One region of the Neobacillus oceani genome, then DNA from elsewhere that is predicted to be linked to it. Evidence: riboswitches for the same ligand, from Rfam matches in the RefSeq annotation. Region 1 holds a riboswitch; each other region holds the start of a gene.
What was found. A riboswitch is a leader RNA that binds a small molecule or an ion and turns the genes downstream of it on or off. The one in region 1 is predicted to bind lysine.
Positions count from the first base shown of each region.

Region 2: it holds a riboswitch for lysine, as region 1 does, so the genes downstream of both, V1499_RS22345 (transporter substrate-binding domain-containing protein) here and V1499_RS15915 (aspartate kinase) in region 1, are expected to answer to the same signal.
Region 3: it holds a riboswitch for lysine, as region 1 does, so the genes downstream of both, V1499_RS20095 (amino acid permease) here and V1499_RS15915 (aspartate kinase) in region 1, are expected to answer to the same signal.

Region 1 covers NZ_CP143543.1:3,141,928-3,149,951, forward strand. The annotation lists gene sdhB (succinate dehydrogenase iron-sulfur subunit) at 1-294, opposite strand, end outside; gene sdhA (succinate dehydrogenase flavoprotein subunit) at 301-2,058, opposite strand; gene V1499_RS15905 (succinate dehydrogenase cytochrome b558 subunit) at 2,106-2,714, opposite strand; gene V1499_RS15910 (YslB family protein) at 3,064-3,504, shown strand; gene V1499_RS15915 (aspartate kinase) at 3,828-5,057, opposite strand; lysine riboswitch at 5,171-5,350, opposite strand; gene uvrC (excinuclease ABC subunit UvrC) at 5,420-7,192, opposite strand; gene trxA (thioredoxin) at 7,514-7,828, opposite strand; gene V1499_RS15930 (electron transfer flavoprotein subunit alpha/FixB family protein) at 8,007-8,024, opposite strand, start outside.
Region 2 covers NZ_CP143543.1:4,458,415-4,466,438, forward strand. The annotation lists gene V1499_RS22335 (amino acid ABC transporter ATP-binding protein) at 1-508, opposite strand, end outside; gene V1499_RS22340 (amino acid ABC transporter permease) at 533-1,267, opposite strand; gene V1499_RS22345 (transporter substrate-binding domain-containing protein) at 1,340-2,185, opposite strand; lysine riboswitch at 2,292-2,473, opposite strand; gene V1499_RS22350 (glycoside hydrolase family 32 protein) at 2,673-4,139, opposite strand; gene V1499_RS22355 (sucrose-specific PTS transporter subunit IIBC) at 4,231-5,637, opposite strand; gene V1499_RS22360 (hypothetical protein) at 5,896-6,405, opposite strand; gene V1499_RS22365 (Hsp20/alpha crystallin family protein) at 6,434-6,889, opposite strand; gene V1499_RS22370 (Hsp20/alpha crystallin family protein) at 6,936-7,403, opposite strand; gene V1499_RS22375 (spore germination protein) at 7,416-7,658, opposite strand; gene V1499_RS22380 (spore germination protein) at 7,686-7,928, opposite strand; gene V1499_RS22385 (spore germination protein) at 7,997-8,024, opposite strand, start outside.
Region 3 covers NZ_CP143543.1:3,950,975-3,958,998, forward strand. The annotation lists gene V1499_RS20085 (amino acid ABC transporter permease) at 1-436, opposite strand, end outside; gene V1499_RS20090 (amino acid ABC transporter substrate-binding protein) at 423-1,253, opposite strand; gene V1499_RS20095 (amino acid permease) at 1,676-3,103, opposite strand; lysine riboswitch at 3,260-3,435, opposite strand; gene V1499_RS20100 (MASE3 domain-containing protein) at 3,572-4,774, opposite strand; gene V1499_RS20105 (hypothetical protein) at 5,064-5,240, opposite strand; gene V1499_RS20110 (hypothetical protein) at 5,312-5,587, opposite strand; gene nadE (ammonia-dependent NAD(+) synthetase) at 5,802-6,626, opposite strand; gene cls (cardiolipin synthase) at 6,882-8,024, opposite strand, start outside.

The DNA of each region.
Region 1 (8,024 bases):
AATCAGCGCTGTGCAGGATTGGCGCGGCTTCCCGTTGATAATCATTGAGCACGCTCCGCAAACCTCTTCCAGGCAGTTCATTTCCCAAGCGATCGGAGTAATCTTCTTCCCATCTACATTGACTGGGTTCCTGCGGATTTCCATCAATGCGGAAATAACATTCATATTTGGTCTGTAAGGCAGGACAAACGTTTCTTCATAAGGGGCGGAATTCGGTGTGTCCTGGCGTGTGATGATAAACTTGACTGTCCTGGCTGCAGTTGCAGTCTTTTCGGCTGCCATTGTTTCAGTCATCCGTTTCTACTCCCCTTTCTTTTTCGAATAATCGCGCTTACGCGGCTGGATCAATGAAGTATCGACATCTTCATAATGGAAAGCCGGAGCAGATTTCGGGCCAACAAACTTTGCCATTGTCGTTTTAAGGAAGTTGTCATCGTCACGTTCAGGGAAATCCGGCTTATAGTGCGCCCCCCTGCTCTCGTCACGGTTCAATGCTCCAATCGTGATAACACGCGCCAACTGGAGCATATTTTGAAGCTGGCGGGTAAACACTGCTCCCTGGTTGCTCCATTTTGCTGTATCGTTGATATCGATATTTTCATATCTTTCAAGAAGTTCCTTAATTTTCTCGTCCGTCTGGCGCAGCTTGTCGTTATGGCGTACAACCGTCACGTTGTCCGTCATCCACTCACCCAGCTCCTTATGGAGGACATAGGCGTTTTCCGTGCCGTTTAGCGACATGATGTGATTCCACTTCGCTTCTTCTTCACGGACATGGCTATCGAAGACAGAGCTTTCAACCGCTTCCGCGCTCTTTTCAAGGCCGTTAATGTAGCGTACCGCATTCGGGCCGGCAACCATCCCTCCAAAAACCGCGGAAAGGAGCGAGTTTGCGCCGAGGCGGTTCGCGCCGTGCTGGGAATAATCACATTCACCGGCCGCGAACAGGCCTGGAATGTTTGTCATTTGATCATAATCGACCCACAGGCCGCCCATTGAATAGTGGACCGCAGGGAAGATTTTCATAGGAACCTTGCGAGGGTCATCACCCATGAATTTCTCATAGATTTCAATGATTCCTCCAAGCTTGATGTCAAGTTCATGCGGATCTTTATGGGATAGGTCGAGGTAGACCATGTTTTCTCCGTTAATGCCGAGCTTTTGGTTTACGCACACATCAAAGATTTCACGTGTCGCGATATCCCTTGGAACTAGGTTTCCGTATGCCGGATACTTTTCTTCAAGGAAGTACCATGGCTTCCCATCCTTGTATGTCCAAATACGTCCGCCTTCACCGCGCGCGGATTCACTCATCAGGCGGAGCTTGTCATCGCCGGGAATTGCTGTCGGGTGAATCTGGATGAATTCGCCGTTCGCATAGTATGCACCCTGCTGGTACACAATCGCTGCGGCAGATCCGGTGTTGATGATCGAGTTTGTCGATTTTCCAAAAATGATCCCAGGCCCGCCGGTCGCCATGATGACGGCATCGGCCGGAAACGCTTTTATTTCCATCGAAGTAAGGTTTTGCGCCGTAATTCCGCGGCAAGTCCCTTCTTCATCAACAACCGCTCCGAGGAATTCCCATCCTTCATACTTTGTTACATGGCCGGACACTTCATAGCGGCGCACCTGTTCATCCAGCGCATAAAGAAGCTGCTGCCCGGTTGTGGCTCCGGCAAATGCGGTACGGTGATGCTGTGTTCCGCCAAAGCGGCGGAAATCAAGAAGGCCTTCTGGCGTCCTGTTGAACATAACGCCCATCCGGTCGAACAAATGGATAATACCAGGCGCAGCCTCACACATTGCCTTGACAGGAGGCTGGTTGGCGAGGAAGTCGCCACCGTATACCGTATCGTCAAAGTGCTCCCAAGGGGAGTCGCCTTCACCTTTTGTATTGACGGCGCCGTTAATGCCGCCCTGTGCACATACGGAGTGGGAACGCTTTACCGGTACAAGTGAAAACAGTTCAACCTGCGCCCCGGCTTCAGCTGCCTTGATGGTCGCCATCAATCCGGCAAGCCCGCCTCCGACAACAATAATCTTTCCTTTTGCCATTCAAAAGTCACTCCCTAATTAATTCCAAGTCTATCAGGCCCGTCAGATTACATAAACGCTAGTATGGCGCGAATCCCGACAAAGGAAAGGGCAAAAAAGAGGCCTATCGTAAAATAGGTGGAAATCCTTTGTGAGCGTGGTGTCACTGTAATCCCCCAGCTGACAAAGAACGACCAAAGCCCGTTCGCGAAATGAAAAATAGTAGAAATAACCCCTATAAAGTAGAAAACAACCATGAAAGGAGAGCTTAAAATGTCTGCCATCATGTTATAATTTACAGTGGCTCCAAACGCAGCGGCAACCCTTGTTTCCCAAACGTGCCAGCTGACAAAAATTAGCGTAATAATCCCCGTGACACGCTGCAGGGTAAACATCCAGTTCCGGAAATACCCATACCTGACAGGATTATTGTCAGCAGTAAAAGCGATATAAAGCCCGTAAATTGCATGGTAAAGCAGAGGAAGATAAATAATTACTGTTTCAAGGACAAGACGGAATGGAAGATTCCCCATGAAATCCGCTACCCTGTTGAATGACTCCGGCCCTCCTGTTGCAGAATAGTTCACGAACAGGTGCTGGATAAGGAAAACCCCGACCGGGATAACGCCCAGCAGTGAATGAAGCCTGCGGTTAAAAAACTCTCTGTTACCCGCCATAATCATACCCCCTAAGTTAGTGCGATGAAGGCTCCCCTCTGAGAATATAAACCTATCATCATTGTGAAAAAGTTATGAACCTTTAGTTACATCCCTGTGACATGTTCATTTTACCGCCACTGGAAGAGAGCGTCAAGGAAACGGATACATTATTTCTTCTATTTACGAAATGTTAGAAATATACTGATATAACGTTAAAAGATTGTGACAAAAACCCTTGCAGCGCGCCTTTGTTGGGTAAAATAAAACAGGCTTGGCCGCCCAAAAAATGTTGGATTGTTAATATTTTTACGCTTATAAACAGAAAAAATGTATATAATAATAGAGTGATAGAAAGAGAGGGAGTCTTTTGAAAGAACAAACCACTTCAGATTTGCAACCGACTGAAACTGTGACCAAATTTGGCTATGAATTGATCAGGGAAATCCTTTTGCCAGAACTTCTTGGCAAGCAAGCCCCGGAACTCCTTTATTGGGCAGGAAAACTGCTTGCCAGAAAATATCCGTTGAAGACAATTGATGAGGTTAAAACTTTTTTTGCCCGGGCATCATGGGGCCATTTGGACATCCGTAAAGAATCGAAAAATGAAATGGAATTCGTATTGGGCGCTGTCCTCCTTCCTTCCCGGGTATCCTCCAAAGCGGAGTCATATTTCCAGCTTGAGGCCGGATTCCTCGCCCAGCAAATTGAATTCCAAAAAGGCGTAACAGCCGAAGCCTTTGAGCATCCTGTCAAACAATCTAGAATCGCTGTCTTCACTGTCAAGTGGGATAGCAAGGACCCGGTGTAAGAAAAGCGTAATCGCCCGTTAAGCGCCGTATGGACTGGAGGGCCCCGATGGAGATAAAGTGAAACTTCCATCAGCGGTGTTTTTCCGCTGATGGTTAGTTGAACAAATCGGACCTTTAGGGACAGTTGCCCTCTAGGGCTTACTGTCCCTTAATGGTGGGATAAAGGAAACACGATGAGCGGATGCGAATCGATGTTGACTTATCGTAGCGAGGGGACCGAAGTACACTAGGCGCTGGGCGCTGGAGCTAGACAAATTTTCATACGTTCATATCTTTTAAAAGCCCCCTTCACGTATGAAAAGGGGGCTTTTTCCATTGAATTCTACGCATGGATTCCGGTGCCTGAAAGGGCAAACGCATCATGGAGCGCTTCAACCGCGGGAACCATGAATGTATCTTCAATTACAGCGGAAACCTTGATTTCCGATGTGCTGACCATTTTTATCCGGATGCCTTTATCCGCCAAAACTCCAAACATTTGCGCTGCGACGCCCGGATTCGATACCATCCCCGAGCCGACGATCGAAACTTTCGAGAGGCCTGTTTCCGTTTCAATTTTCCCATAGCCCAAAGCTTTTCGGCTTGCTTCAAGGACTTCAATCGTTTTCTCAAGATCTTCCGTTTTGATGGAGAAAGAAAGGTTGGCCGTTCCGTCACCAGTAATATTTTGAATGATGATATCTACGTTAATGCCATTTTTGGCTAGCGAAGCAAAGATTGCTGGCAGGCCGTTCAGCGATTCAGCCAGCCCCATTACCGAAACCCGTGTAATTTGATCTTCAAATGCGACTCCGCGAACAATTAAATTTTCTTCCATGGATACTTCCTCCTCGATCATTGTCCCTTCTTCTTTCACCATGCTAGACCGCACTACAAGCGGAATGCCGTAATTCTTTGCAAATTCGACCGCCCTTGGATGCAGGACGCCTGCGCCAAGATTGGCAAGCTCAAGCATCTCGTCATAGGAAATGGAGAGCAGCTTTCTCGCGCTTTTCACAATCCTAGGGTCTGTCGTGAATACTCCGGTAACATCCGTATAAATATCGCAGCGGCTTGCTTTAAGGGCCGCTGCAAGGGCAACGGCTGTCGTATCCGAACCGCCGCGTCCAAGTGTCGTAATTTCCCCTTGGCCCGTAATTCCCTGGAAACCAGCGACAATCGCCACTTTTCCTTCCTCAAGAACATTCAGCACCCGTTGTGGTTCGACATCCATAATTCGGGCGTTGCCGTGAACATCTTCAGTCTTTATCCCGGCCTGCCAGCCTGTAAAAGAAACGGCCTCCTTGCCGAGAGCGTTCAGGGCCATTGCAAGGAGCGAGATGGTTACCTGTTCGCCGGTTGTAAGGAGCATGTCCATTTCCCGTTTTGAAGGGGATGGGGTAATTTGCTTCGCAAGCCCCACAAGTTCATCCGTTGTTTTTCCCATCGCCGAAACGACGACCGTTACACTGTTACCTAGTTCGGATTCTTCGATTACACGCCTTGCTACATTCATGATCCGTTCCGGCGTCCCAACCGAGGTGCCGCCGAATTTCTGTACAATAATCGCCACTGTTTCCCCTACTTTCCTTTGCTGGTTTCCTTTTTAAGTAAGTATCTGCACAAACAAAAAGGGCAATGAGAGATATCTCATTGCCCGGATACGTGAAAATATTCTACGCATCTATGTGAGATAGCCCTCCAGGATTAGTAAACCCTGACAATCCTGCACTTATTCAATGCAGGACCAGCAAGCGTCCGGAATGGATCCATTCGCCGCTTCGGCGGTCTCCCCTTTCAAAATCCTTCACGGAATCCATTCTTCTCCGGATTTTTACTCTTGAAGCCCGCGCCTCTACCTTCACTTTAGAATTCAAAGTGATAGTATATGAAATTATCCATCATTATAGCACAGCCGTTTTTTATTCGCCAACCCTAAGAGTTCAATTTTTTCAAAAGTTCTTCGGCGATAGGCCCTGGTATACCGATGCGTGTGATTTCCTCCGGAGTAGCTTCCTTCACTTTTTTCACCGAACCAAAATTTTTAAGAAGGAGCTTCTTCCGCTTTTCACCAATCCCCGGAATTGAATCCAATATTGATTGGAAGGCGCTCTTTCCGCGAAGCTGCCTATGGAAGGTGATCGCAAACCTATGGACCTCATCCTGGATCCGCTGCAGCAGGTAAAACTCCTGGCTGTTGCGCGGCAATGGAACGATTTCAAGCGGATTACCGTACAGAAGCTGGGATGTTTTGTGCTTTTCATCCTTTACGAGGCCGGCAAGTGGAATATCTAGCCCGAGTTCGTTCTCAAGGACGTCTCTTACTGCCTCGACATGTCCCTTCCCGCCATCGATGATAATCATGTCCGGAAGCGGAAGGCCTTCCTTCAAGGCGCGGGAGTATCTTCTTCGCGCCACTTCCCGCATCGATTCATAATCATCCGGGCCTTTAACCGATTTGATTTTGTATTTTCGGTATTCCTTTTTATAGGGCTTTCCGTCCATGAACACGACCATCGCCGATACCGGGTCGGTTCCCTGAATGTTCGAGTTGTCGAACGCCTCGATCCGGTTCGGGGTATGGATGCCGAGCAGCGCGCCAAGATTGTCGACAGCCTTGATGGTTCGGTTTTCATCCCGTTCAATAAGCGAAAACTTTTCATTGAGGGCAATCTGTGCATTTTTTACGGCCAGTTTGACGAGGTCCTTTTTTGGTCCGCGCTGCGGCTGGAGCACCTTTACTTCCAGCAGCTGCTCCGCCGTCTGGCAGTCCACGCTGTCCTGGATAAGGACTTCCCGTGGCTTGATGTGGTTTGCCTTCGAGTAAAACTGTCCAAGGAAAGTCAGCATTTCTTCCTCTGGCTCGCCGTAAACAGGGAAAAGGGAAACATCGCGCTCAATGAGCTTTCCTTGCCGCACAAAAAACACCTGGACACACATCCAGCCCTTGTCGACAGCATACCCAAAAACGTCGCGATCGGTAAAATCGGTCGTCGTCATTTTCTGTTTTTCCATCGTCGCTTCGATATGAGCAATCTTGTCCCTGAACTCCTTCGCCCGCTCGAAATCAAGCTGCTCCGCGGCCTGCGTCATTTTCTCGGTAAGTTCTTTTTTGATTTCCTTGTAGCCGCCATTCAGGAACCTTGTAATCTCATCGGTCATCTGTTTGTACTCCGATTCCGGCACCTGCTTTACGCATGGTGCCAAGCACTGCCCGAGGTGATAATAAAGGCAGACGCGGTCGGGAAGCGTCGCGCACTTCCTGAGCGGGTAAATCCTATCAAGCAGCTTTTTCGTTTCATTCGCCGCCTGGACGTTTGGGTAGGGGCCGAAATACTTCCCTTTGTCACGCTTTACTTTCCTCGTAATGATCAGTTTCGGATGGCGCTCTGCTGTCAGCTTGATGAAAGGATACGTCTTGTCGTCCTTGAGCATGATATTGTATTTGGGATCGTGTTTCTTGATCAAATTCAGTTCAAGGATGAGCGCCTCAATATTCGAAGAGGTGACAATGTATTCAAAGTCTTCGATTTCCCCGACCAGCCGCTGTGTCTTCGCGTCATGCGACCCGGAGAAATAGGAACGAACCCTATTTTTCAACACCTTCGCCTTACCAACATAGATAATCGTCCCTTGCCTGTCCTTCATTAAATAACATCCAGGCTGGTCTGGCAGCAGGGCGAGTTTTTGCTTAATAATTTCATTCATAAAGTTGTCCACCCCCTTTTATTGCTTTTTCAATCTATATAAGGTGAAATCACTGTAAACCGGCTCAAACAGGGGTTTGAATGGTACTCCCCCACTTTTTCAATTTTACCATGGATGTCTACCCCCTGCTCAATGAATCCTCGGCCACTTTTACCGTCTACAGGATCGCTTCATCTTCATATATCCCTGAATCGTACAAAAATACATTGTGGGTGACTATTTTCCATGAAAGTTTGGAACTCGGAGATTCTAAATTCGAACCCGGTAAAGCTGTATTTTTTGCAAAAAAACCCCCGGCCATGATTGGCCAGGGGATGGATTTTACAGATGGTTTTCGAGAAGGCTTACAAGGTTTTCCTTTGGCTGGTAGCCAACAACTTTGTCAACCTGTTCGCCGTCTTTGAATACGAGCAAAGTTGGGATGCTCATTACGCCGTATTTTGCGGATGTTTCAGGGTTTTCGTCAACATCCAGCTTAACGATTTTCACTTTGTCGCCCATTTCGGAATCGACTTCCTCAAGAACTGGAGCAATCATTTTGCAAGGCCCGCACCAAGGCGCCCAAAAATCTACAAGAACAAGGCCTGAACCGATTTCACCAGCGAAATTCTGGTCTGTTACATTTGAAATTGCCATAAAAATAGCCTCCTAAATTGATACTGAAATCTAACGAAAGTATACCACCATTCAGGGGGGCACGCTAATAATATGTTTCTGCTTTATCCTGCCCTGGCCACGCCTAGGCTATTCCCGTGTCGTGTGGCTGTTTAAAGAAAAAAGAGCGGATTGGATCCGCCCTTTTTCAAGCCCACGCTTAGGAATGGATTTTCAG
Region 2 (8,024 bases), 1.3 Mb from region 1:
GCGCGGAAGTTGGCTCGTCGAACAGCATGACATCCGGTTCCATTGACAAGGCCCTTGCAATCGCTACCCTCTGCTTTTGCCCACCGGACAATTGATGTGGTTTGGCATTAATGTATTTATCCATGCCGACCACTTTTAAATAGTTCATGGCGACTTTTTCTGCTTCTTCCTTTGAGCGCTTAAGCACCTTTACTTGCCCGACCACACAGTTTCCGAGGACGTTGTGGTTGTTGAACAAATTGAACTGCTGGAACACCATGCCTAGCTTCCTTCTGTAAAGGAACAGGTCATGCTTGTCATCAAGAATGTTTTCGCCTTTGTAAATGATTTGGCCGCCGCTCGGCATTTCCAATAGGTTTACACAGCGAAGGAGCGTCGACTTGCCGGATCCGGATGAACCGATAATACTCACGACTTCCCCTTTATTGACTGAAAAATTAATGTCCTTTAACACTTCATGGTTTCCAAAGGACTTATTTAAATGCTGGATATCAATAACTTTTTCCATACGTTCTCCTCCTTTCTGCAGTTATTATCTTGCAGGCTGGATATCCTCGCCGACAACCGTGTAGCTATCCGGCCCTTCAATTTTCTTTTCAAAATAACGAAGGATTTTCGTTACAGCAAAGGTCATGATAAAATAAAGGACACACGCCACAAAGAATGACTCGAAATAACGGAAATTGTTGCCCGCTACCGATTTTGTCAGGAAGTACAATTCCGATACCGAGATAACGTTAAGGACGGATGTATCCTTAATATTGATTACAAATTGGTTCCCTGTTGCAGGCAAAATGTTTCGGACAACCTGCGGCAAAACGACGTTGACCATCGTCTGGATATGGTTCATCCCAATAGCCTGGGCAGCCTCGAACTGGCCCTTATCAATCGAAATGATCCCGCCGCGGACAATTTCGGCCATATAGGCCCCTGTATTAATCGAAACAACAATAAGTGCTGCCATCATTACATTCATATTAATGTCAAATGCTAATGCGGAGCCGTAATAAATGACCATTGCCTGGACAATCATTGGCGTACCGCGGAAAAATTCAATATATGCTGATAAAAGAAAATTAACGATTGCCAATACAATTTTTTTAAGTCCCCGTTCTGGAACAGGAATCGTCCGGATGATGCCGGCAATCAAGCCGATAACAGCCCCGGCAATTGTTCCAATGAGTGCGATCCATAACGTCGTGCCCGCCCCGCGGAGGAACATCTCCCAGTTTTCCGATACGATTTTTACAATCCATTCAATGCTCATGCCTCTCCTCCTCCATATCATCATGAAACCGGCTGTATACAAGACACAGCCGGTTTCCACCGAAATCTATCTTTATTCTGCCGCCGGCTGGTTCTTGATTGCTTCATCCATGATGCTTGTTTGTTCTTCTTCGGAAATGCCGCTCAGGATTTCATTGATTTTGTCCGTTAGACCGCTTCCCTTTTTAAGTCCGACAGCAATCGCCGTGTCATCCTCGGATGTTTTGAATCCATCCTCGAATTCGACCATCACAAAGTTTTCGTTCGCGGCTGAAGCACTCACCGCTTCAGGGCGCTCGGAAACGTATCCATCAATGATGCCCGATTGAAGTGCGACCCTCATTGCCGGGAAGTTATCCATCGCTGTCGCTTTCTTGACGCCTTCGATCTGGTCAATGACGGAGTAATGGAATGTATTCAGCTGCGCGGTTACCTTCGCACCTTTGAAATCGTTAATTGATTTCGCTCCTTCATACTTGCTTCCTTTTTTCACAACCATTACGAGATTCGATTTATAGTAGTTATCCGAAAAGTCGATTGTTTTTTTACGTTCTTCCGTTGGTGACATCCCTGCGATAATCGCATCGATTTTGCCGGAAGTCAATGCCGGTACAAGGCCATCCCATTCTGTTTTGACAATGACCAGTTCCTTGCCGAGGCCATCGGCGATTCTCTTGGCAATTTCCACATCATAGCCGCCAGCGTATTCAGATGATCCAGAAATTTTGACAGCTCCATTTGAATCGTCTTTTTGCGACCAGTTAAAAGGCGCGTAGCCGGCCTCAAGCCCTACTTTGAAAGTATCCTTTTCTTCCTTGCCATTCGAACCCGATTTTGAACTGTCTGTACCTCCGCAACCGGCCAATACGAGGATTGCGGTAAGCAATACTGCCAGAAATAATGTACCCCTTTTTTTCACCCTTAACTTCCCCTTTCATTTTTAATGAATGAATACACCAAAAAGCGGCCTGAGATAAACTCAGGCCGCAACATGTATAGTTTGCGCCCAAATCCTCTCTTTACCCCAATGAGATAGCACAACTCAATAAACCGGGCAGTTCATTGAGACAGTCCTGCAATTATTCACTGCAGGCCCAGCAGGCAATACTGAGTATATGGCCCACTTCGGCGGTATTTCCTTCTCCCTAGTCTCGATGCTTCTCAGGCTCCACTAAAGACTGTTAAATACCGCGCCTCTACCCCACTGTGAAAGTGAGGTGGTTCTATTAAATTATATACAAATTAGACTATAACATTCCGACAAATCTGTCAACCTAATTTCTGCCTAAAAGCCTATATCCTGATTCCATATGAGGATTCATTTGGAAATAAGATAGCCTTAAATGGAGTGAAGGGGAATGTAGTCAATCAGGGCTTCCCTAAAACATAGAATTCTATTCATATCTTTAAGATTTGTACCGCTGAATCTTCAGCCTATCCAAATCCCACTTTACAAGGCAGAAGCTAGCCTTTCCATAAAAGACAATTGTTTCGTCCTCCATCTTGGGGAAATAACGTGCTGTAAATACTTCTTCGCCTTCGTTTACGAAGATTTCCAATGAAGAATGATCCATGTAAATCCTTAGCTGTGTTAGGTCCGAGATCGCGCATGTTCTTCTTTCCGGTTCGCCTGTTTTAAAATTTTTCCTTATTAGGCTAATCTCCGGTTTATCGGAATCGTAAAATAGTTCGGCCTCGCTTCTAAACCGGATACGGAACCCACCATTCTTCACTTTAAGGCTATCTAACAGCAATTCAACTGATTTTCCCACGACCCCATTGAATTGAGTTGCCTTTCCGGCAAGTTCGACATTCTGGTATTCCACTCTTTCTTTTCGCAGCAAAGAGAGCTCATAAATTGGCCGCTGATAAACCTTATCGCCGTGAAGTCTTAACTCCCGGGGGATGGTCAGTGCATGGACCCAACGGTTGAGTAGAGTCGGGTGGGACGATTCATTCTCATCAGTGATCCCCATCCAGGCGTAAAGGATGGTTCTCCCCTTATCATCAACAAATGTTTGCGGCGCATAGAAATCAAACCCACGGTCAAGCTCGGTAAATGGGCCATGCTTGAATTGGGCCGATTCATAATCCAGTGTTCCGACAAAGTAGCCCGATTGGAACAAGTTATTGTAAAAGTGGCCGCTTGGATCCAATCCTTGGGGCGACACAAGCAAAACATCCTTCCCGTCCAGACGGATCAGGTCCGGGCACTCCCACATATAACCGAAGTCCGCCAGGCCATTCATCCCTTCTCCCGCAATCTGTCCCGATTCCCTCCAGCTTTGCAGGTCATCTGAGGAAAACAGGACCACGGCCCCGTTCCCATTCACGGTTTGGGCACCGATGACCATATACCAGCGGCCGTTTTTCCACCAAACCTTTGGATCCCGGAAATGGGCCGTATACCCCTCCGGGAGCTTGATGATTGGGCCCTTTTTTTCAAAATGGATGCCATCCCGGGACACCGCCACACATTGATACGTCTCCCGCGTCCCATCGTCCAGTTTGACATTCCCGGTATAAAAAAGATACAGTTTTCCTTCCCACTCAACCCCACTGCCAGAATAGCAGCCATTCCGCTCATACCACTCACTCGGGGCGAGGGCAATCGGCTCTTCACGCCAGTGAATCATATTCCTTGATGAATAATGCCCCCAGAATTTCGCCCCATGAGCCGTATCAAAAGGGTTCCACTGGTAAAACACATGGTATGTACCCTTGTACTGGACAAGTCCGTTCGGGTCATTCAACAATCCGACCGGAGGCATAAGGTGGTAATTCAGCCGGTACGGGTCCGTATCCACCTGCTCTTTGTATTTATCAACTTCCTCATACGCTTTCTGGACGAGGAGAGTTTCCTTATCAGTCATCAGCAAACCTCCTTGTGTCATTTACATCCCCATTTTTGCATTGCCTTCTTTTTAAAAAAGGAGGCAAGTAACGCCCTGCCTCCTGTGAATCTTACTGATGTTCGATTTCCTTCTTAACTTTATCCGAGTATCCAAACATCCAGGTGAGCGCGAAAGCGACCGCAATCGCCACGAGGTTGACGAGGATGTACGGCAGGATTTGCCCATTTAAATAGAGGAGCGCCCCCGGGATAACCGTAACCGCCATTCCCGTACCTTTCAAGCCAAGGATTGACGCCAAAAATCCCCCGGCCGCGCCGCCAATGAGCCCCATGATAAACGGCTTGCCGTAACGGAGATTAACCCCGAAAATCGCCGGCTCAGTGATTCCCAATAAAGCCGACAGCGAGGATGGGTATGCCAGTGCTTTCAATTTTGCTGCTTTGGTCTTGAGGCCAACCGCAAGGGCAGCGCCGCCCTGTGCCGCAACCGAGCAAGTTACGATTGCGTTATATGGATTGCTGTTATAGTTGGCAAGCAACTGGATTTCAAGCATATTGAAAACATGATGAACCCCGGTAATGACAATAATTTGGTTAAGGCCTCCTATCAGCAGGCCACTAATTCCAAACGGCCAGGAAAGGACATCTGTTGCCACTGATAAAATACCTTGTTCAACGGTGTGGAAAATCGGTCCAATAACGAGCAATGAAAGCGAAATCATTACGAGAAGGGTGATGAATGGAGTAACAATAAGATCAAGTGTTTCAGGAACACGCTTCCTTACCGCCCTTTCCAGCTTTGCCCCGATAATCCCCGCGATGAAAGCAGGCAAAACCGACCCCTGATACCCAACAACAGGGATGAATCCGAAGAATTGGAGCGGTTCAACGTCACCGCCGGCTACCCCCCACGCATTTGGCAATGACGGGCTGACAAGCATCAAACCTAACACAAGCCCAATAATCGGCGTCCCGCCAAATACCCTGAATGTCGACCATGCTACAAGTGCTGGAAGGAAAATAAAGGCGGTATCAGTCAAGATTTGCGTAAATAATAGGAAATTTTGCGGTACATGGTCGGGTGTTATGCCAAAGAGCGCGAGAATTTCTTCCTGCATGACGAGGCCCCGGACCCCCATAAACAACCCAGTGGCCACGAGGACAGGAATAATCGGCACAAACACATCGCCGAACGTCCGAATTGCCCGTTGGAACCTGGACCCCGACTTGATTGCATCCTTCTTCTGATCGGAAGCAGATTTTGTTTCCAGCCCAAACTGGGATACCTCTTCATAAATGCGGTTGACTGTCCCTGTTCCAAAAATTACCTGGTACTGGCCTGAATTAAAAAAGGCCCCCTTTACTTTATCAATCTCCTCAACTCTTTCCTGATCAATTTTTTCCTTGTCGTTCACCATAATTCGCAGGCGGGTTGCACAATGGGCAACCGAATGGATGTTTTCCCTGCCACCAACGGCTTCAATCAGGTCTTCCGCAATTTTGCGATTTTCCGACATTTTATTCCCCCCTATTTTGTTACTTATGAATTCAATATCACAACAGCAGACAAATTAAACACTTTCTTCTAAAGATTAGACACCGCTTTGTTCACATTACGCTATTACTTCACGTTACCGCCGGACATCCTTCTTCAAAAGAATATGTACGCAAAAAAAATAACCCGGCTCTTATGAACCGGGAAAAATAGCCTTTATGGTTATTGGCCCTTTGCTGCCACTTACAAAAACAAAATGCTGATGCACCTTCATCAGCATTTATCGGGAACCATCCTTGTTCCCTTTTCCCTTCATTTCGTCCATCTTTTGCTTATACTTTTCCTTTAGTTCCTCATACTCGCCCTTCATTTCCGCTCCTGCTTCTTCAAGGCCTGCCTTTTCGTATGTCGTTCCGATGTTTAGATGGCCGCTTAGCTCTTTAATGCCAATAGTCCCCAGGTTGTTTGCCTGGTCAAATTTTTCAATGAACAGTTTATCAACCTTGATTTCTTGAAAAATAACAGGAGGCACGCCCCCCGAATTTCCTTTGCCGCCGCAAGCAGAATCCTCCAGATACCGTTCATGGATCGCCCCGCTTTCAGTGTACATTTTTTCCAAATCAGAAACACGGTTCTCAAGTTTCGAAATGTGCCGAGCAAACTGATTCAACATTTGATAGATTGGCGCCATTTCCGCATTGACTGTTTTTTGGATGTAAAGGAAGAGCTTTTTTTCAAGATGGTCGGTACCTTCCGTCTTTCTTTCCTGTTCCGATTTTTTAAAAGGCATAACCTGGCCCCCACCCAACTTTATAAAATCAGCGGATTAAGATGGTTTCTTCCCTTACATACCTTCTTGGATACGTAATAATCAGGAGCCCATTTTCGAACCTTGCATGAATGTCCTTGCTTTCGGTAGGCTCCGGAAGGTCAATAATCCTTTGGAACTCTCCGTATTTCCGTTCGGTTTGTACGGTGACCCCATTAATCATCGGCGCCTGGAGAACCCCTTTTATTGTAAGCCTGCTGCCTGAAACCGATAATGCAATGTCCTCCCTTATTGCCCCCGGGATTTCGAGTAATAGAATAACATCCCTGTCCGTCAGGAAAATATCCGTATTCGGGTAACTTCCTTGTTTTTGTTTTGCTTGGCGTACAGGCTGGTCTTCCAAGGCATCCCCCGGGGGATTGTCTTCAAACACCATCTCCCAAAACCGCCCGTTTTGATACTGCTGGGTCATTTCGATCCATTGTTTAATTTTATCCATATCCATCCGTATGTCCCCCTTCTTTTAAAAAGAATGGTCCACCTGGAAAAGGCTACTCCATGGGCGGGACTGCGACTTCGGTAAATTGCGGGTCCATCCTCTTCTTCATTTTAATCTGCAGATAGTTATCCCGGTATTCGGAAACCGAATCCTTCATTTTTACCATCGATGGCAATGTAAGGACATGCCTCGATTCCGGGGTAGGCAGCCCTTCAATAATCAATTGATTGGTATTATGGTAGATTTTTAAATTCGAAAGCTGCTCGGCATTCTTGATATACATTCTTACGTAGACATGGTCGTGGCTTTCAAAGGTGGTCACCTGAAATGATTCTATTGGATTTGTTTGCATGGCCTCTTCCCGCTCCGCATGCAGGATGTCCGCCATTTCAACATGCTTCATTGAGGATGTAATGGACTTTTGCACCATGTCCTCCACAAATTTTGTAATGTCATTATTCACGAATGACTGGTTCAGCCACTTTGGCAGCCCGCCTTTAAAAAACGGAAAAGGAAGCATAACAGTCCTCCTCTAAAATTGATTGCTTATAGGCAATGATGGATTGGCGATTTGATCCTGGTCGCTTATATCGGGGTCAATGTTGTTTGCCCCCATGAACGATGTCGTTGGCGACAAGTCACCCAGGGATATGTTCGCTCCAACGTACTTCGCGTTGGCAGTATGACTATTATGAATAACCGCCCCTACATCAAGGTTCCCGTTTGTCGTTATTCCGTTCGTTTTCATGCTGAATATATTTATGAAATAAGGCATTGTGTACTCCTTTCAAAAAAATACGCATCAATACTGGTTGGCATTTACGTTTGCTGGATTTGCAACATCCCCTTGATCGTTCACATCCGGATCGATGAATACATTTTCCATACCGGATGTGGTTGGAGAAAGATCGCCATAAGAGGAGTTGACCCCTTGCGATTTCGTGTTGGCGGTAGGCGAATTGTGAAGGGCGTCACCTATGTTCAGGGAGCCATTATTGGATATATTGTTTATTTTTATGCTGTATATATTGATATTCGTGGGCATGCTCTCTCCTCCCAACATGGCGTTGGTTATATATATGCCCAGGTTCTCCAATTGGTTAAAAGAACGTTCTACTCCGCTTCCCCGCCGGTTTGCCCC
Region 3 (8,024 bases), 810 kb from region 1:
AAAGCTGCGGATAGGTCATCCCGATCGAATAACCCGCTTCCCACTGCCCCATTGGAATCGACAGGATCGCAGCGCGGATGATTTCCGAAGCATACGCTCCAACACTAAGCGAAAAACCGATAACCGCCGCCGGGAACGGATCGATAACGATTCCGACAGTCGGCAGCCCGTAAAACAGGATGAACAACTGTACCAAAAGCGGCGTGCCGCGAATCGCGGATACATAGAAACGCGCGATGCCCCGGAGCACCTTCACTTGGGAAATCCGCGCGAGCGCCGTTAAAATGGCCAAAATCAGCCCCAACGCGAAAGAAATTAGCGTCAAAGGAATGGTATTGGCAATAAGTCCTTCCAGCAAAGGCTGGAAAGAGTTTTTCGCAATTGTCACTAACCTGTCCATCCGGGCAGGGTCTGTGAAAATACTACTTAAGTACATTCTCACCAAACCATTTCTTTGAGATTTCGTCGTACGTACCGTCGTCAATCATTTCTTTAAGAGCCTTGTTCACTTCATCCACAAGTGTCTGGCTGTCCTTGCGGAACATGAGTCCGCTCTTTGAAACATCGCTTTCCGTCGCAACGACTTTTACTTTCGCCTCAGGACGGTTCTTTTTAAAATCAAGGAACGCAATCTTGTCATTGATCGTCACATCAACCCGCTTCGAGTTCAAAAGCTCGACCGCCTGGTTAAAGCCCTCAACGCCAACAATTTCCGCACCGTATTTCCTAGCGATGTCGGCATAATTACTTGTCATCGACTGAGCAGACTTAAGCCCCTTAATATCCTCAAACTTGGTCACTTTGTCATTGTCTTCACGCGTAATCAGGACGGCCGCGGAAGTAATGTAAGGCTCGGAGAACAAGTACTTCTCCTGGCGGTCCGGACGGATACCGACCTGGTTGGCAATCATGTCAAAACGCTTCGCATCAAGCCCAGCGAAAATCGCATCCCACTGCGTTTCAAGGAATTCAACCTCCACGCCAAGCCGCTTTCCGACCTCCTCGGCAATTTCAACGTCAAAGCCAGTCAGCTTGCCCTTATCATCGTGGAACGTAAACGGAGGGTATGTACCTTCCGTACCGACAACAAGTTTGCCTTCATCCTTCACCTTGGAAAGAACATCATTCCCGCCAGTCTTCTTTTCTTCATTATTCGTATTGTTATTAGCATTATTTTTGTCGTTCGTACCACACGCAGCAACCACCAGCACAAGGCTTAGCATGAGTGCAAACAGAATCGATAACTTCTTCAACATTAATACCCCCTAATTCTTATTGGTTTGGTCAACATTAAACATCATAGTACAGGAACGCCAGCCATGTCAAAGATTAATTTCTGTATATTTTACCCTGCCTTTTGCAGATTAATCGTTTTCTTGAGGGATATGTTGGAAAGCTATCCGAATTCTTTCTAAAGACGCCTTTTGGAAAATTGGCCACCCGGGCCAAGCAGGCAGAATGTTTATGTAAATCTTCTCCCCACCTCTGTTTTTTCCTTTACTATAAATATTTTAAAAAACCGCCTGGGAACCCCCAAGCGGTTTAAGTTGTTTCTATAAATCTTTTTGCGGCACAGGATAGGATCTTACCTCGCCCAGGTATTGATCAATGCGCTTGGATAAGCCCATCTTTCAATGGAACTTGAGAAGTTAAAGCTAACTTTTGTTGATTACCCTTAAACCGCAGGTCTCTTTTTAACAGACCTGTTTCCAGCATTCGCCCTCCAGAGCGGCCCGTAAAAGAAAATTCCGCTTGCAATGAGTAGCATCCCAAAGGTGAATGTTTTCAGGTCGGCTGTCCCGCCAATGATGACCCAAGTAGAATAAATCGTCGACATCGCAGCAATGATTCCATCGGTCGCACGCGATTTGTCACCTAGGTATGTTTCCCCAGTCACAACTAGCTTAAGCTGGTATAGTGAAGCGATGAAGTAAGGAACGAGATACGACAGGGTCGCAATGAAAATAACAAAACCGAACGCCTTCGAAATGGAGTTCGAAATCGTCGAGAAAATGAACAGCTGACCAAGTCCGTTTGTAATGATCATCGAACGGACTGGAATACCTTTTTTATTTTCCTTTAGGAACCACGGCAGGAAAAGCCCTTGCTTTGCAGCCTGGAACGGGATTTCCGCACTCAGCATTACCCAGCCAAGCGTCGAGCCGACTAGGCTGATCAAGCCAATTGCGGCGAGCGCCTGGCCACCAGCCGGTCCGAGCACCTTGGTAATCGCGTCGATAAGCGGCTTGTCGGAAGCAATGAGTTCTCCCTGGCTGAGCATGCCCATAACAAGGATGGAGATACCGATGTAAAGCGCGAGTGCGATGAGCAAGCCCAGGATGGAAGCCCGTTTTACATCGATTTGTTTTTTCGCCCTTGATGAAAAGACAACAGCGGATTCAACGCCGATGAATGCCCAAAGTGTTGACAGGGCGGCTGAATTCACCTGGCCAAGCAAACCGATCGTCTGTCCGCTACCGTCGACCCGTGGAGCGGTGAGCGGCAAGATGTTTGTTTTACTGAATGCGAATAAACCAACAATAATGAATAGAATAAAACCAATAACCTTCGCAGCGGTGGCAGCGAAATTCAGCTTTCCGGCGTTCTCAATTCCGCGAAGGATGATGGCATGGGTAGACCAAAGCATCACCGTGCAGACGATAAACGTCATACCGTTGCCGACCTTTACGGTTAATCCGCCAATCGAAAACCATTCCGCCTGGCTCGTCAAAATCGGGAAGAACGTTGACAGGTAGCCCGCGAACGTCGTAATAATCGCAATATTCCCGGCAAGGTTCCCAATCCAGTAGCCCCAAGTCGCCATGAAGCCTGACAGCGTCGAAGCCTGAGTGCCCGGCCTGAACAATTCCTTCGCATATATTTGCGGCCCACCCTTTAGCTCCGGCTTCCGAATCGCTAGGTTTCCGAACACAAGGACCGTCATCATGACCCCGAATCCGGTCAACCCCCACGCCATCATCACGCCTGCCGGACTTGCCGCCTCAGATAGCGAGCGCGGCAGCATGAAAATGCCGGATCCAACCATATTTCCAACGACAAGTGCCGTCAATATCCATAAACCAAGTTTCCCTTGTTTATTCATCTATGATGTCTCCTCTCTTCGTTGTTGAAAGTGAAGCATTGCGCCATCCCCTCCTCCACTTTTCTGAAAGGTGGCGGAGTAAACGGAAGCATCTGCTTCAAAAACAGGCAGAAAAAAACACCCCTGATACGGAGTGTATTTGTGCCGCATCAGACAAAACGGGATAGTTCACCATAGTTTCCCATGGCAGTCCTGCACCTATTCGGATACAGTCCCAGCTGACGCAGTCAGTGACCTGCGGCGCTTCGGCGGTCATTCCTTTCATCCGGCCTCCCCGGGGTGCCTGCCCCTCTTCCGAATTACTCCTAATACCCGCGACCTCTACCTCATCTCGCTGATGAGGAATCTATATATTTGAATTATGTGATGTTTTTTTAGCCTTACCTAGGATAAAGCCTCGCAGGGGGTTTGTCAACCTGTTCCGCGCAACGCCCAGCCCGGGTGGCCAATTTTCCACAAAGCCGTCAATCATAGTGTTTTCAAGGCTTTCCCTTTCCTGGCAACTGCCGATTGTGGCCTCTCGCGGGCTCCATAATGGACGAAATTGGAAACATCGACGGCGGTGCCCGCAATTTCCTCGACCTTCCCGCCTTTTACGATTGGTACGAGGGAAATGGCGAAATGGCTTTTTTTAATATTGGCCAGAAATGTCTGTTTGGCGCCGGTTTCCCAGCATTCGTGGCAGTAGTCGAGTGCATCGCCTTCCATTGGAGGCATCAGGTCTTCAACGTCGGTGCCAGTGATTGCGGACGGCTTGAGCCCATTCTCGCGGAGCAGGCCGCCTTCCATATAAGTAAACATGAAGCGCCCTTCTTTTTTCATAATCGAGAAAAGGGCCCCTGGGATTTGCTTTACAACGGTATTTTCATCTGGCACAGGTTCCTTTTTCTTCAGAAGCAGGAAAACGCCTTTCAGGATGAAATAATAACCGAGCACCTTGAAAATGTGGCCTGTAAAATTATCGAGGTCGAATACACTTTGGTAGACGGTGAAGATCATCTCCGACAGGAACAGAAGTGTAAAGGCGAGCGCGAGATTTAGGTGTGTGGTGCATTTTTCAAGATAATAATGGTGCAGGCAGACGACGAGTGACAGAAAATGCAGGAAGCTGATGAAGTACTCAAGGCCATTTTTAAGAGGAGTGGTCCCTTGCCCTTCGACAACAAGGACGGGAAGGCTCTTTTCAAAGATGAAAACAATTGCCATGATTGCAAGTCCGAGCATGATTGCGGCGCTGAGAACCGGCTTCCGCAAATCCCGTCTCACCAGCTTGTCCGGCATCAGCATCACTACCAGCATCAGGATAGCCTCGACCATCCGCGCAACAATCCAGAAACCAGTTGCTTTCGCCACGGAGCTCTCGGTTAGGAAGTAGGGCATACCTTTAAAGGTCACCGTGTGGAGGAGATCAACCATTCCCACTGTGGAAAAAATGAAAAGAATGAGCAGCAGCCTTACAGAGCGATTCCGGTCTAACACTCTCCAGCTGTACAAGACAATTACGAACGAAATCATAATACTGAAAAACTCAAGCAGTGCGTGGAACGATACATAGTTCACCGGGTTGTAAACCTGGACTAGCTGCGGGTGGAAAACATGGATTCCCATAAGAGTGATGATCGCCCCGGCCACCCATGCAAGAAAACGTCCTTCCGTCATCGTGTTCCTCACCTGACTCCCCCCTTCCAAGCCAATTTTCTCCATTATAAAATCAATACAGGTGCTTTGGCGGTGGTGAATATAGCAGATTTATGAAAATTTATGCAACACTTTGTGGCTTGGCGACATGCGGGGAAGGGGATGGGGCTCTTTGGGCCGAGCCTGGCCCTGATTACTATGGGTGCGGACTCTCTCGTACCGAAAAGCCGGCTTAATCTTAGGCGCAATCGGTTTCCAAAAAGCTGTCTGAATGACTGGCGCCTTCGGACACAGGAATACCGACGCCTTGTTCCTCTGCAAATCACTCCCCAAGCACCCCACGGATTCCGTCAATCAGCTCGTACTTCTGCTCCTCGGTATGAATGGCGGTATGGCCGAATTTCGGCATCGACAAGTACATGCCGTCACCAACCTCTTGGACGGCAAATAGGTACATTTGTCCCTTTCTCAAAAGTTCGTCATTTTCGAATTTCAGCAAATAAAGCTTGCCGCCTTCCTTGAAATACCCGCCGTTCTGGATGACTGTAATACCGCCAAGCAGGGCTCCCTTTATATTTTTTGCGTGACACGCACCTCAAAAAAAGTGGCGGGATTTCCCGCATGGGAACCGCGGCCTTTTTCCTCAAGGACCTCACCAATGAATATCCGGTCAACTCCTTCAACAAGCGTTTTCGTATCCGAAAAATCTTTTTCGAACTCGTACGTTCTGTTGACTGTTTCCGCCGAACTTTTAAAATCGAGCAGCATCGTATACTGTTTTACATAAAAAAGGCCAGCAGCCACTACAAAAAACAGGAGCAGCAAAATCCAACTCTGCTTTCTCATCCCGCACCTCATTCCGGACAAAATATCTTCCTTCAATTATAAAGGTTTCCCGGATTCGCATCTGTGAAAATTCAAAGAAACCTGAAACGGCATAGGCCTTAAACCAAGCTTCAGCCCCCTTCCCATACAAAAAACACAGCCCCGATAAAAATGGACTGTGTTCCAGTAATTTACAATTGTGGCCTGCTAAACCAAGCCGCACCTTAACAAAAATTTACTTCTTCCACCATTCACTATACGGATTGGCCGGCATATGCCGCTTATGCTCTGAAATGATGAAGCGCTGCTCGATTTTCTTGGCGTTCTCTTCGGAAATCTGCTTGCCTTCCAGATAATCATCGATGACATCGTACGAAATCCCGAGCTCAGTCTCGTCCGCCTGCAGCGGGACATGGTCAAGCAAATCGGCAGTCGGCTCCTTTAAGTACAGCCGCTCAACAGCGCCAAGCTCCTTCATCAGCGCACGGCCCTGCCGCTTGTTCAGGCCAGTCAGCGGGAACACATCCGCTCCCCCATCGCCAAACTTTGTGAAAAATCCGGTAACCGCCTCGGCCGCGTGATCCGTTCCGATAACAAGCAATCCGTTCATGCCCGCATATGCATACTGCGCTATCATCCGCATCCGAGCCTTCACGTTCCCTTTTTGGAAGTCAGCGAGCACCTGGCCCTCCCCTGCACGCTCGTACTCCGCCTTCACCGCATCGACGGCATCCTGAATGTTAAAGGTAAACTCCTCGTCCGCTTTAATAAAATCAAGCGCAAGCTGCGCATCGTCTTCATCCTTCTGAATTCCATAAGGAAGGCGCACGGCAATGAATTTGGCAGTGTAGCCCTCTTCGCGAAGCTCCTCGGCCGCAAGCTGTGCGAGCCGTCCCGCAAGCGTTGAATCCTGGCCGCCGCTAATCCCGAGCACGAACCCTTTTGCCTTAGCCTTCTTGCAATACTCCTTCAAAAAGCCAATCCGCTTCTTAATTTCCTCCTTCGGATCGATCTCCGGCTTCACATTCAATTCCGCGATAATACGCTCCTGCATACTCAACGCAAATCCCTCCTAGCCTAAATTACACTTTACTTCACTCTTCAGGGACACATTGAGCCCTAGTCGCTGTAACAAGCTCCAATCCGAGTACGAACCTCATCAATTACGTTGCGACTCCGAGTATACATTAAAGACATCTGTCCCTAAAGATCCGATTGATCATCAATTTATTTTAACCCTTCTTGGAAAAATGTCCAAACAAACAAAGGGTACGTTCCCTGTTGGCCAAGCTTTCACTATCTCTGCCACAACACTCTATAGAACCCCCGAGAACAAACGGGCGAATGATTCTTTCAGCCGGTTCCACAACCCGCGTTTATAAAAGTCGACGGCGCCAATTTTCTCGCTTTCCTTCATATCCTCTTCAAAATGGGCAACAAGGTCGCGGATCGAACTCGTCCCGTACAGGAACACGTTCACCTCGAAATTCAGGTGGAAGCTCCGCATGTCCATATTCGCCGTCCCGATCGAGGCAAGATTTCCATCGACAATGATGACCTTCTGATGGAGGAAACCTTTTTTATACGAATAAATTTCTGCGCCACTGCGGAGCAGCTCAGGAAAATAGGACCGCGTCGCATACTGCGTCAGGAAGCTGTCGTTGATTTCCGGCACCAAAATCCTGACCTCAAGCCCTTTCGCCGCTGCAATCCTGAGCGCGGTCCGGATTGACTCGTCCGGGACGAAATAAGGCGTCGCAATCCAGATTGAATGGTTGGCCGCAGCCATCATCGCATAATAAAAATCACTCATGATCCCTTGCTGCGTATCCGGTCCACTTGGGACTACCTGAATTGCGCCATCCAGCTCCTCATCCTCAATCGGGTACTTCTCGAGCGGGAATTCATTCAGCACCTTTTCCCCGCTCACATACTCCCAATCAAGGAGGAAAATCGTTTGCAGCGTGTAAACCGCTTCACCCGTCAGCATTAGATGCGTATCGCGCCAGTAACCGATCGTTTCATCCTCACCCAAATACTCAACGCCGACATTCAAGCCGCCGACAAAACCGACTTTTCCATCAATAATTACAATTTTCCGGTGGTTCCGGAAATTGAATTTTTGGTTAAAGAACCCGAATTTCAGCGGCGAAAACGGGATGGCATTAATCCCCGCCTCCTTCATCGCCTTCAGGTCAGCCACCGACAGCGTCCTGCTCCCGGCCGCATCGAAAATGAACCGCACCTCAACACCGGATCGCGCCTTATCAATCAAAATATCTATTATTTCCTTCCCAAGCCGGTCCGACCGGAAAATATAATATTCAATATGGATATAGGACTCCGCTTTCCGCAGCCAATCCTTTAGTTCCCCGAACGTCTCTTTTCCATTTTTTAAAACAACCGACCGAGAAGCCGTGCTAATCGGCGTCTTCGCGGCCTTGCCAGCAAATCGCGA